Regions from separate parts of the Kribbella sp. NPDC023972 genome, predicted to be linked through region 2. Evidence: riboswitches for the same ligand, from Rfam matches in the RefSeq annotation. Region 2 holds a riboswitch; the other holds the start of a gene.
What was found. Region 2 has a riboswitch for cobalamin ahead of AB0F43_RS33295 (ribonucleoside-diphosphate reductase subunit alpha). Riboswitches for the same ligand answer to the same signal wherever they lie in the genome.

Region 1 (5,999 bases), on a different contig from region 2:
GTGACCTTCCACACCTGCGGGGCCTCGCCCCACCCGCTGACCGAGCCGTCGCTGATCTCGACCAGCAGTGAGTCGGCGTGCGTCGCCGTACGCAGAGCCGTTACGAACGGGGTGTGCAGCGGCGCCGAGACGAGATGGGTGGTGAGCTTCACCGCACCGCCTCCAGGTCGTGCCGGTGGTTCCAGGCTTCCAGGGCGATCGAGGCGATCAGCTTCTGCGCGTCCGCGTCGGGCAGGTCGGACGTCGTACACACCGCGAGCACGAACGGGTCCGCGTCCGGCGGGCGGACGATGCCGCCGTCGTGCCGGATCCGGGTGTCCCAGCCGTTCTTGTGCTCGACGCGGGTCCCGGTCGGCAACAGCGCCGGGATCTCGCCGTTCCACTGGTTGCCGGCCAGCAGGTCGCGCAGATAGGCGCCCGAGGCACCTTCCTGATTGCCTACCGCAACCAGTACGCCGGCCAGCCCGGCCGGACTCATCTCGTTGCTGATCCCGGCTCTCCGCGCCGCCACGTCGTCGATGCCACGCCGGATCGCGCTCGTCCCGGACAGCTCCGCGCCCTCGCCGGCCGCCTCCGGCCCGGCGAGCGTCGACTCCGCCAGCACCGCATGAGCTGCCTCGACCCCGACCTGCTCCAGCACCAGGTTGGTCGCCAGGTTGCTCGATCGGGTGATCATCTCGGTCGCCAGCCACCCCAGCGGCACCTGCGAGCCCAGCTTCGTCCAGGTCGCCGGCGCCTCGTCCTCGTCCGGGTTCACACCGAACCGTCCACCCGCGGCGGACGCGAAGTCGTTGTGCACGGTCACCGGCTGGTCGAGCGCCAGCTCACCCGCCTCGACCTTGCGCATCATCGCCATCGCCACCGGCAGCTTCATCGTGCTGGCGGAGTAGTGCGTCCGCTCCGCCTCATGCTCGAACACCGGTTCGCCGTCCAGCCGGCCCAGCCACACCCCGAATTCGCCGCTCCCGTCGACCTCCCGGAGCATCTCCGCGATTCCCATGCCGCTCACCCTTCCACACCACCGCCTGGCACACTTCCGAGGGTGTCCAGAGCGTTGGGTCTGATCCTCGGTTTCGCCGCCGACCGCGTCCTCGGCGATCCCCGCCGCTACCACCCGGTGGCTGGCTTCGGTCAGGCCGCGTCCCGCCTGGAGTCTCGCTGGTACGCCGACTCCCGCGCGGCCGGTACGGCGTACACGACCGTCCTCGTCGGTACGGCGACCGCCGCCGGAGCGATCGCGGAACGCCTGACCAGGAAGCGCCCGATCGTCCACACCCTGGTCACCGCCGCTGCCACCTGGACCGTGCTCGGCGCCCGCAGCCTGGATCGCGAAGCCGAACACATGGCCCGGCTGCTCGAGGAGAAGGACCTCCCGGCCGCGCGGAACCGCCTCAGCCACCTGTGTGCGCGGGATGCGACCGACCTCGAGGCTGACGAGCTCGCCCGCGCGACCGTGGAGTCGCTCGCCGAGAACACCTCCGACGCCTGTGTCGCACCACTGCTCTGGGGCGGCGTCCTCGGTGTCCCCGGGCTGCTCGGGTATCGCGCCGCGAACACGCTCGACGCGATGGTCGGCTACAAGTCGGCGAAGTACCTCGACTTCGGCTGGGCCGCCGCCCGGCTGGACGACGTACTCAATCTGCTGCCGGCACGTGCATGCGCCGTGCTGACCGGCCTCGCCGCGGGACGCCCACAAGAAGCGGTCGCGGTGTGGCGGCGGGACGCGTCGAAGCATCCCAGCCCGAACGCGGGCCCGGTCGAGGCGGCGTTCGCCGGCGCGCTCGGTCTGCAGCTCGGTGGGCGGAACAGCTACGGCGACTATCAGGAGGACCGTGGCACGCTGGGGTACGGACCCACGCCGACGGTTGCGGACGTCCGCCGTACCGCTGCCCTCGCGCGGCGCGTCGGCGTCACGGCGGCGGGGGTTGCCGCGATCCTTGCGTTACGTCCGAAGAAAAGGGGAGACGTGCCGCCACTTCTTCGGACGCAAGCGGGCCGGCAAAAGACGACGGAACGGGAGCGATCGGCATGGTTGTAGAGCAGACCCGGGAAGCGGTCCTCGAGCTACTGGCGAGCCTCACGCCGGCCCAGCTGGACAAGATCAAGGCGGCCTTCGACACGCCGGACCACAAAGAGTGGACCTACCTGCCCGGCGATCGGCCCGGGCTTCCGCTCGCCGAGCTGACACCGGCGCAGCAGCGGATCGCGGAGCGGCTGGTCGACATCGGGTGCAGCGAGCGCGGCGCGGCCGACTCGAAGGCCGTGCTGGAGGCGGAGGTCATCCTGCGCGGGATCCCCGCCCTGCCGCCGACAGGGGAGTGGGAAGGGTCCGTGCTCGGCGGGCGGTACTTCCTGCGCGTGCTGGGCGATCCAGCTGGGACGGAGCCGTGGGCCTGGCGTCTGAACGGTCACCACCTGGCCTTGCACGTCACGCTCGTCGACGGCGCGATCGCGTTCACCCCGCAGTTCCTCGGGTCGAACCCAGCCGAGGTGCGGTCGGGCCCGCAGGCCGGGCGACGCTTCCTGGCCGCCGAGCAGGACTTGGGCTTCCAGCTCCTGCACGCCCTCGACCCCGACCAGCGCGCGGTCGCCGTCGTCTCGGACGAGGCGCCCGACGACATCCTCACCCGGCACGACCCGGTCGCCGACCGGTCCCGCCTCTACCAGGGTCTGGCGTACGGCGACATGACCACCGAACAACGGCAGTTGCTCAGCCTCCTGGTCGGCCAGTACGTCGGACGAGCGGCCGGGCCGATCGGGTTGCAGACGTGGCAGGACATCACCGACCACGGCATCGAACGCCTCACCTTCGCCTGGGCCGGCGACACCGAACCAGGAATCGGCCACCCGCACTACTACTCGATCGCGGGCCCCACGTTCCTCGCCGAGTACGACAACACCCAGGACAACGCCAACCACATCCATTCCGTCTGGCGCGACTTCCGCAACGACTGGGGGACGGATCTCCTGGCCGCCCACTACGCCATGCACCGCTGAGGCGGACCGCCAGGCCATCACAACCGTCGCCGTTCGACGGCTTCAGGCTCGGCTCCGTGCGACCGGCGTGATCGTGATGGCCTGGCGGTTCGGCTGACGCCGCAAACAGGCGAGCAGAGCTGGGTCGGCTAGAGTGCAGCACGTCATTCGACGGCATCAGCAGGAACCCGGTGAGAGTCCGGGACGGTCCCGCCACTGTGACCACCTCGTGTGGGAGTCAGGAACTGCCGCCGTCGAACCTCCGGACGGGGCGTGGACACCCCGAGGAAGGATCGGTTGCCTGTGGACGAGCGAAGCGAGTTCCCCACCAGATACCGTCCCGCGAACCTGCTGCTGCTCTCCACCGCCGACACCGACCTGCTGGCCGCCGCCGAGGCGGATGCGGGCTGGACGGTTGCGAACCCCGCCCGGCTGGAGCCGGCTGATCTGGCCCCATTGCTGGCGGCGGCCGAGATCGTGGTCGTCCGCCTGCTCGGCGGTCGCCGGGCCTGGGAGGAAGGGCTCGACGCGGTCATCGCGTCCGGGAAGCCGGCTGTGGTGGTCAGCGGCGAAGCCGCGCCCGACGCCGAGCTCATGTCGCTGTCGACGGTGCCGGCCGGGGCCGTGACCGAGGCGCTGGCCTACCTGCGTGAAGGCGGCTCCGAGAACCTGCGCAACCTGGCCGGCTTCCTCCGGGACACGCTCCTGCTGACCGGCGACGAGTTCGATCCACCCCGGGCACTACCGGCGTACGGGGTCAGGGGGACCTTCGTCGAGGACGAGCGGCCGGTTGTCGGCATCGTCTACTACCGCGCGCACGAGATCTCCGGGAACACCGCGTTCGTCGACGCGCTGGCCGCGGCTGTCTCAGCAGCGGGTGCGCAGCCGCTGCCGGTCTACTGCGGCACGCTCCGCGGACTCGATCCTTCGAGCGCGGACAACGCAGGACTGTTCGACTTGCTGCGCAAGTGCGACGTACTGGTCACGACCCTGCTGGCCGCCGGTGGAACCGTCGCGGCTGACGCGAGTGCGGGCGGTTCCGACGACGCATGGGACGCGGGCGCGCTCGCGTCGCTCGACATCCCGCTGATCCAGGGCCTCGCGCTGACCTCGACGCGCGATCAGTGGCTGGCCAGCGACGCGGCCGTGAGTCCGCTGGACGCGGCGACCCAGGTGGCGATCCCCGAATTCGACGGGCGACTGATCACGATCCCGTTCTCGTTCAAGTCGTACGACGAGGACGGCCTGGCCCGGTACGCCCCGGACATGGAGCGATGCGATCGGCTGGCCGGGATCGCGGTCGCGCACGCCCGGCTCCGGCATGTCCCAGCCGTCGAGAAGCGACTCGCTTTGGTGTTGTCGTCGTACCCGACCAAGCACGCCCGGATCGGGAACGCTGTCGGGTTGGACACCCCGGCGTCGGCGGTCGCCCTGCTCGGTCAGCTCCAGGAGGCCGGATACGACCTCGGGGATCTCGACCTCAGCGAGCTCCAGGGGCCCGAAGGAGCCGACGGGCTGATCCATCGGCTGATCGCGGCCGGCGGTCACGACGTCGACTGGCTGACCGACGAACAGCTGGCTTCCGCGGTCGCCAAGATTCCGCTGTCGACGTACGAGCGGTGGTTCGGCCGCGTCCCGGAGTCGTTGCGCGAAGCAATGACCGAGGCATGGGGCGCGCCACCCGGTGAGCTGTATGTCGACATGTCCGGTGACGAGCCCGCGATCGCACTGGCGGCGTTGCGGTTCGGGAACGTCGTACTGATGATCCAGCCGCCCCGTGGTTTCGGTGAGAACCCGGTCGCGATCTACCACGACCCGGACATGGCGCCGTCGCACCATTACCTGGCGGCGTACCGCTGGCTGGAGGCTTCGGCTGACGAGGGCGGCTTCGGTGCGCACGCCGTCGTACATCTCGGTAAGCACGGGACGCTCGAGTGGCTGCCGGGCAAGGGCATCGGGATGGCGGCCGACTGCGCGCCGGACGCCGTACTCGGGAACCTGCCGATGGTGTACCCGTTCATCGTCAACGACCCCGGCGAGGGGACGCAGGCGAAGCGGCGGGCGCACGCGACGGTCGTCGACCACCTGGTGCCGCCGATGGCCCGGGCCGAGACGTACGGCGACATGGCGAAGCTGGAGTATCTACTCGACGAGTACGCCACCATGCAGGCGCTGGACCCGGACAAGGTGCCGACGCTGCGGGCCCAGATCTGGACGCTGATCCAGGCGGCGCAACTGCATCACGATCTGCACACCTCGGAGAAGCCCGAGGACGAAGAGTTCGACGAGTTCGTGCTGCACCTCGACGGGTATCTGTGCGAGATCAAGGACGTGCAGATCCGCGACGGGCTGCACGTGCTCGGTGGTGCGCCGGCCGGCGAGGCGCGGATCAACCTGGTGCTCGCCGTGCTGCGGGCCCGGCAGCTGTGGGGTGGTTCGTACTCGATCCAGGGGCTGCGGGCCGCGCTGGGGGAGACGTTCGGGGTGGACGAGGCCGCACTGCTGGCCGAGCCGGGCCGCGTTGTTCCGGAGCTGGCCGAGCTCGCGACGCTCGCCGACCTGCCCGCGGTCACCGGCGCGGACGGGGTCGACCTGCTGGAGGCGATCGCGCGCAAGCTCGTCGTCGGGATGGAGACCTTGAGCTGGGATGCGGCGAAGGTCCCGGTGGTGGTCGTCGAGGTGCTCGGTCGCTCGTCGGCCGGCGTCGAGGCATCGCTGTCGTTCGCCGCCAACGAGGTGGTACCGAGGCTCGCCCGGACCGGTGACGAGCTGACGAACGTCCTGCGTGCCCTTGACGGCCGCTTCGTCGAGGCCGGCCCGTCGGGGTCGCCGACCCGCGGCCTGGTCAACGTGCTGCCGACCGGCCGCAACTTCTACGCCGTCGACCCGAAGGCGATTCCGAGCCGCAACGCCTGGGACGTCGGCGTCGCGCTGGCCGACTCGTTGCTCGCGCGGCACAAGGCCGAGACAGGGCAGTGGCCACGGTCCGTCGGTCTCACGGTGTGGGGTACGTCGGCCATGCG
Region 2 (5,999 bases):
ATGTCGGCTTGCATCGACACCTCGGTCGGCATCCAGTGGTTGTTGCAGCCGGCAAGGTACTTCTCCCAGGCCCAGCGGTACTTCAACGGCAGCAGTTGGTTGACGTCGGCCCGCGCGTTGATCATTGCCTTGTCGGCGACGTGAACCCGCTCCGCGCCGACCGCGATCTCTCCCAATCCGGTCGTCGTCACTGGCAGGCCTCGCAGTCTGGATCGTCGATGGCGCAGGCGGCTCCGGTCGGTTCAGGCAGGCTCACGGGTACGGCGTTGAGCCGACCGTCGGTGCCCTGCAGAGTCGACTTCTCCACGTGGGTCGCTGACTGGGAACGCAGGTAATAAGTCGTCTTGAGGCCATGACGCCATGCCGACCGGTACAACTCGTCCAGCGCGCGGCCCGACGGTGCGGACATGTAGAGGTTGAGCGACTGTGCCTGATCGATCCACTTCTGGCGCCGTGACGCCGCCTGCACCAGCCACCGCGGGTCGATCTCGAACGCGGTCGCGTACAGCTCGCGCAGGTCCGCCGGGATCCGCTCGATCCCGGCCAGGACGCCGTCGTGGTACTTCAGGTCCGACACCATCACCTGGTCCCACAGCCCGCGCGCCTTCAGGTCGGCGACCAGATACGGGTTCGCGACGGTGAACTCGCCGGACATGTTCGACTTCACGAACAGGTTGCTGTACGTCGGCTCGATCGACTGGCTCACCCCGCAGATGTTGGAGATCGTCGCGGTCGGCGCGATCGCCATCACGTTGGAGTTGCGCATCCCGACACGCTGAACCTTCTCTCGCAGCGCGTCCCAGTCGAGTCGCTTGCTCTCGTCAACGATCACGTCGCCGTCCCGGGCAGTCCGCAGCAGCGCGATCGAGTCGATCGGCAGGATGCCCTGGCTCCACAGCGAACCGTCGTACGTCGAGTAGCGGCCGCGCTCGGCGGCGAGGTCACTGGACGCCTCGATCGCGTGGTAGCTGATCTGCTCCATCGAGCTGTCCGCGAAGGCGACGGCCGCATCGCAGGCGTACGGGATCCGCAGCGTGAACAAGGCGTCGGCGAACCCCATCAGGCCGAGGCCGACCGGGCGGTGCCGGTGGTTCGCGCGCTCGGACTCCGGTGTCGTGTAGAAGTTCACGTCGATGACGTTGTCGAGCATCCGGACCGCCGTCTTGACGGTGTCGCGGAGCAGCTCGGCGTCGAGGCCGTCGCCGGTGAGATGAGCAACCAGGTTGACCGAGCCGAGGTTGCACACCGCCGTCTCGTCGACCGTGGTGTTCAGCGTGATCTCGGTGCACAGGTTGGACGAGTGGACCACGCCGTCGTGCTGCTGCGGCGACCGCAGGTTGCAGGCGTCCTTGAAGGTGATCCACGGATGCCCGGTCTCGAACAGCACGGTCAGCATCCGTCGCCACAGCTCGACCGCCCGGACCCGCCGGAACACCCTGATCTCGCCGCGATCCGCGGCTGCCTCGTAATCACGGTAGGCCTCGGCGAAGGCGGCGCCGTACAGATCGTGGAGGTCGGGAACCTCGTCGGGGGAGAAGAGGGTCCAGTCGCCGTCCGCCTCGACTCGCTGCAGGAACAGGTCGGGAACCCAGTTCGCCGTGTTCATGTCGTGGGTCCGGCGCCGCTCGTCGCCGGTGTTCTTGCGGAGGTCGAGGAACTCCTCGATGTCGATGTGCCAGGTCTCCAGGTAGGCACAGACCGCGCCTTTGCGCTTGCCGCCCTGGTTGACCGCGACCGCGGTGTCGTTGGCGATCTTCAGGAACGGTACGACCCCCTGCGACTCACCGTTGGTGCCGCGGATCTTGGCGCCGATGCCGCGGACCGGGGTCCAGTCGTTGCCGAGGCCGCCGGAGTACTTGGCGAGCAGGGCGTTGTTGCGGATCTTGGTGAAGATGCCGGCCAGGTCGTCCTGGACGGTGGTCAGGAAGCACGACGACAGCTGCGGCCGGGTGGTGCCGGAGTTGAACAGCGTCGGCGTGGACGACATGAACCGGAACGAGCTGAGCAGCTCGTAGAACTGGATCGCCCGCGCCTCCCTGTCGTCCTCGCGCAGCGCCATCCCCATCGCGACCCGGAGGAAGAACGCCTGCGGCAACTCATAGCGGACCTTGTCGATGTGCAGCAGGTACCGGTCGTAGAGGGTCTGCAGACCGAGGAACGCGAAGTCGAGATCCCGCTCGGGCTTGATCGCGGCGGCGAGCCTGGTCAGGTCGAAGCTCGCCAGCTCCGGGTCGAGCTGGCCCGCCTCGATCCCGGTCCGGATGTACGCCGGGAAGTACTCCGGGTACGCCGTGGTCATGTCGGCCTGGCTCGCCTGACGAACGTCACCGTAGACGCGGCCGAGGGCTTCGCGGCGGATCTGGTCCAGCAGCAGGCGGGCCGCGGCGAAGCTGTACTGCGGCTCGGTCTCGACGTACGACCGGGCAGCCATCACCAGCGCGAGCTCGACCTCGTGCTGGGCGATGCCGTCGTAACACGAGCCGAGGGTCTCGTCGAGGATCAGCTCCGGGTCGACCGCGTCGAGGCCGGCCGCCGCCTCCGCGACGATCACGCGCAGCCGGTCGATATCCAGTGGTGCGCCGGCGCCGCCGGCGGAACGGACGGTGATGGCGGGTTTCTCGGCGATGTCGGCCAGTTCGGCAGTACTGCTGCCGTCGCGTCGTACGACGGTCAGCTCGATCGACCGGGCCGGTTGGTCGGCCGTCGGTTGCGATGAGGAAGTGACGGTCACAGAAGCTCTTTCCGCAGGAGTTCGAAGGACCGCGACTCGTGAGTGGGGCGCACGACGGGACAGGCAGCACCGGCCGGGTCTACTGCCGTCACGCCCTGCGACCCACCCTCGAGGTCTCGGACCGCGCGCACCGGCGGTGCACGCGCCGGTGGCAGGTACTCGGACTCGTGGAAGGACTCCACTCACCGTTGCGGGGCAGCTCCGGACTCGCACCGGATTCCCCTCTTGCCTCGGCGTGGCCCACATCTTGTGGTGCCGGCCACTCCGAACCACCAGCAGTAGTGATGCTAGGCGCCCGACCCTAGATCTTGTGGCAACGCCACGCCGCGTGTCGCACATCTTGTGGCCGCCCGCCTCACGCGGCCGCCGCGTAGAGATCCTGCAGCGTCATGATCTCCGAACCGTGGTGGATGAGCTCGCGGTTGAGGCGCAGTACGACGTGGCCGAACGGCTCATGGGCGTCGAGCTCGGTCGCCTGGCTGAGGCCGACCGTCATCACCTGCTCCTCGTCCAGCGCGGCGATCGAGTCCTGCCAGGCCTCCACCCAGTGCGTCAGCCAGGCGACCGCATCCCGGGCGTTGCCGTGCAGCGTGATGTCCGCCCGCCCCTGCCGGCTCTCCCCGAATGTCCACTCCCAGCGCTCGAAGAACAGCTCGGTCAGGTGCGCGATCAGCCACGCGATCGTGCGGGGACCGCGATGATCCGGCTCGTCCGGCCACTGCGCGACCCACTCGCCGGAGCCGAGTGGTCGGAACCGGCCGGCATAGTGGCGCCGGACGACGGTCAGCGCCTCACCGCTCGGCTGCCAGAAGTACTGCTCGTCGGTCAGCTCCGCGAGCCGGCCGGACAACACCATCCAGCTGAAGCCGAGCTGCCCGCGCACCATCGCCATCGCCGATGGGCGGTACAGGATGTCCCAGTCGAACGGCTCCGGCATCACGGTTCCTCACACTCCCGGGTGGAGTTTGCGGCAAGATCGAACATGTGTTCGAATTGTTGCCCGACGGGAGGAGAAAGTCAATGTGCACGGTGTGTCGGTTCTGGTCTCGACGGCACCGGCCTGGTAGGCGGTTCGATCCTGGTATCGGCGGCCGGGCTGGCGAAACGTCGTTCCAGCAAGGTGAAGGCGTCGATCAGCTCGGGTGCCTCGTAGACGCGGTTTCGCCGGCCGTCGGTGATCTCTCGCAGGATGCGTACGTCGACCAACCGGGCGAGCGCCTGGTTGGCGGCCTGCTGCGACCGGTCGATCAGCCGAGCCGCGGCGGCCAGCGTGAGCACCGGTGCCGCCGGCAGCGTCTCGATCAGCAGCTCCACGGCCGAGCCGGCCCGCACGGGTGCGGCGCGCTCCCGCCAAGCGGCCTTGAGGTCGGCCGCGGTGCGCTCGAATCGGGCGGCCTCCGCGGTGGCGTGACTACACGCGGCGGCGAACATGAGCAGCCACTGGTTGGCCGCCGTCCGGGCCCGCGGACTCGTCGGCTTGCCGGTGTGCCGGAAGGCGGTGAGTGCTTCGACGTACTGGGTCGCGTGAGTCGCGAGCGACAGCGACACCGGCGGCACGGTCCGCTCGACCAGCCCTTCCGCGCGCAGGATCAGGTGGATCAGCGCGCGGCCGGTCCGGCCGTTGCCATCGGCAAAGGGATGGATCGTCTCGAACTGGGCGTGCGCGATCGCGGTCTTCGCCAGCACCGGCAGGCGCGACTCGCGCACAAAGGTCATCAGGTCGGCGAGGAGTTCGGGGACCAGTTGAGCGGGCGGCGGGACGTAGTACGCCTCGGCGGGGGAGCGGCCACCGATCCAGTTCTGCAGATACCGGATCTCACCGCCGAACTCCGGCGACGGCGAATGCGCCATCAGCCGTCGATGGGCCTCCAGCAGATGCTCGACCTCGAGCTTGTCGCCGGCCTGGACGGATTCGGTCACCCAGGTCATCGCGTCGACCGCGCCGAGCACCTCCTCGGCGGTCACGTCACGCTGCGGGTCCCGCAGTACCTCCGCCTTCAGCAGTCGCCGCGCTCCGACGACCAGCCCTTCGATCTGCGACGATCCGACCGCCTCGGCCCGCAGCAGCAGCCGCGCCAGCGCTTCACTGTTCGTCAGGACGGCGGCCGTCGCGTCGAGCCGGCCGAGATCCCCGGCCGCGTCCTCCAAGGCGGCCAGCACGTCCTCGCTCAGGTCGAACACCCGCCCGGCCAGCGGGTCCGGGAAGTACAGCTCGTACGACCCGCCCAAGCGCTCCGCCCGGGTGAACCCGTCCGGCTGCCCAGGCCATCGATGCAACTCCACCCGAGCCATAACAAGCTCCTTCCTTGTTCAAGCTTAGCTCATAATCTTGAACAAGGAGCTGCCCGGGACTGAGGAGGATCCGCGATGAGCATAAGCGTGGAGGTGTGGACCCGGGCTTGGGCAGACTGGGCTCAGGCTCAGGGCGGACGAACGGAGGCGCCGGTGACGTTGGACGCGGAGACTCGGCGGATGGTGGCGGCCAACGAGGCGGACTGGGATGCCCGGGCGCCGCTCCATGCCGCGAGTGGGTTCTACAGCCAGCCGGCGGAGTACTGGTTCGCGGACTACGAGTGGCTGGATCTCGGCCCGCTCGAGGATCGCGACGTACTGCATCTGCAGTGCCACCTCGGGACGGAGACGATCGCGTTCGCGCGTCGTGGGGCGCGGACTGTCGGCCTCGATCTGTCCGCGAAGTCACTCGAGGAAGCACGCCGGATCGCGGCTGAAGCGGGGCAGCCGGTCGAGTATGTGCACGCCGATGTGTACGACGCCGTCGAGGCGCTTCAAGGCCGCCGGTTCGACATCGTCTACACGGGCAAGGGCGCGCTCTGCTATCTCCCCGATCTGCAGCACTGGGCGAACGTCGTCCGCGATCTCCTGAAACCCGGCGGCGTCCTCTACATCGTCGAGTTCCATCCACTCCTCAACGCGCTCCGGCCGGTCTCGCTCCCCGGTGAGTCCGACGACCTGACCATCCGCACCGACTACCTCGAAGGCCGCGGGCCGATCGCCCACGAGTCGACCGTGACGTACACCGGCGACGAGGTGCCCGGCCGCCAACGCAGCTACGAATGGCGCCACGGCCTCGGCGAGCTCGTCACCACGCTCGCATCCACCGGGCTCGCCATCACCACCCTTCGAGAGTCCGAAGTCCTGCAATGGCCCCGCTGGCCTTCGATGCAGCAAACTCCGGAAGGCTGGTGGCGGCTCCCCGACGAGGCCCCGCGAGTCCCGCTGCTCTTCGCCTTGAAGGCGACTTTGCCGG

Region 1: it holds a riboswitch for cobalamin, as region 2 does, so the genes downstream of both, cobN (cobaltochelatase subunit CobN) here and AB0F43_RS33295 (ribonucleoside-diphosphate reductase subunit alpha) in region 2, are expected to answer to the same signal.

The regions. Positions count from the first base shown of each region.
Region 1 covers NZ_JBEZZH010000001.1:149,214-155,212, reverse strand. The annotation lists gene AB0F43_RS00725 (dipeptide epimerase) at 1-152, opposite strand, end outside; gene AB0F43_RS00720 (serine hydrolase) at 149-1,000, opposite strand; gene AB0F43_RS00715 (cobalamin biosynthesis protein) at 1,043-2,038, shown strand; gene AB0F43_RS00710 (DUF3500 domain-containing protein) at 2,029-2,997, shown strand; cobalamin riboswitch at 3,101-3,244, shown strand; gene cobN (cobaltochelatase subunit CobN) at 3,280-5,999, shown strand, end outside.
Region 2 covers NZ_JBEZZH010000012.1:925-6,923, forward strand. The annotation lists gene AB0F43_RS33290 (ribonucleotide-diphosphate reductase subunit beta) at 1-191, opposite strand, end outside; gene AB0F43_RS33295 (ribonucleoside-diphosphate reductase subunit alpha) at 188-2,731, opposite strand; cobalamin riboswitch at 2,864-3,020, opposite strand; gene AB0F43_RS33300 (DinB family protein) at 3,087-3,668, opposite strand; gene AB0F43_RS33305 (Fic family protein) at 3,749-5,023, opposite strand; gene AB0F43_RS33310 (class I SAM-dependent methyltransferase) at 5,177-5,999, shown strand, end outside.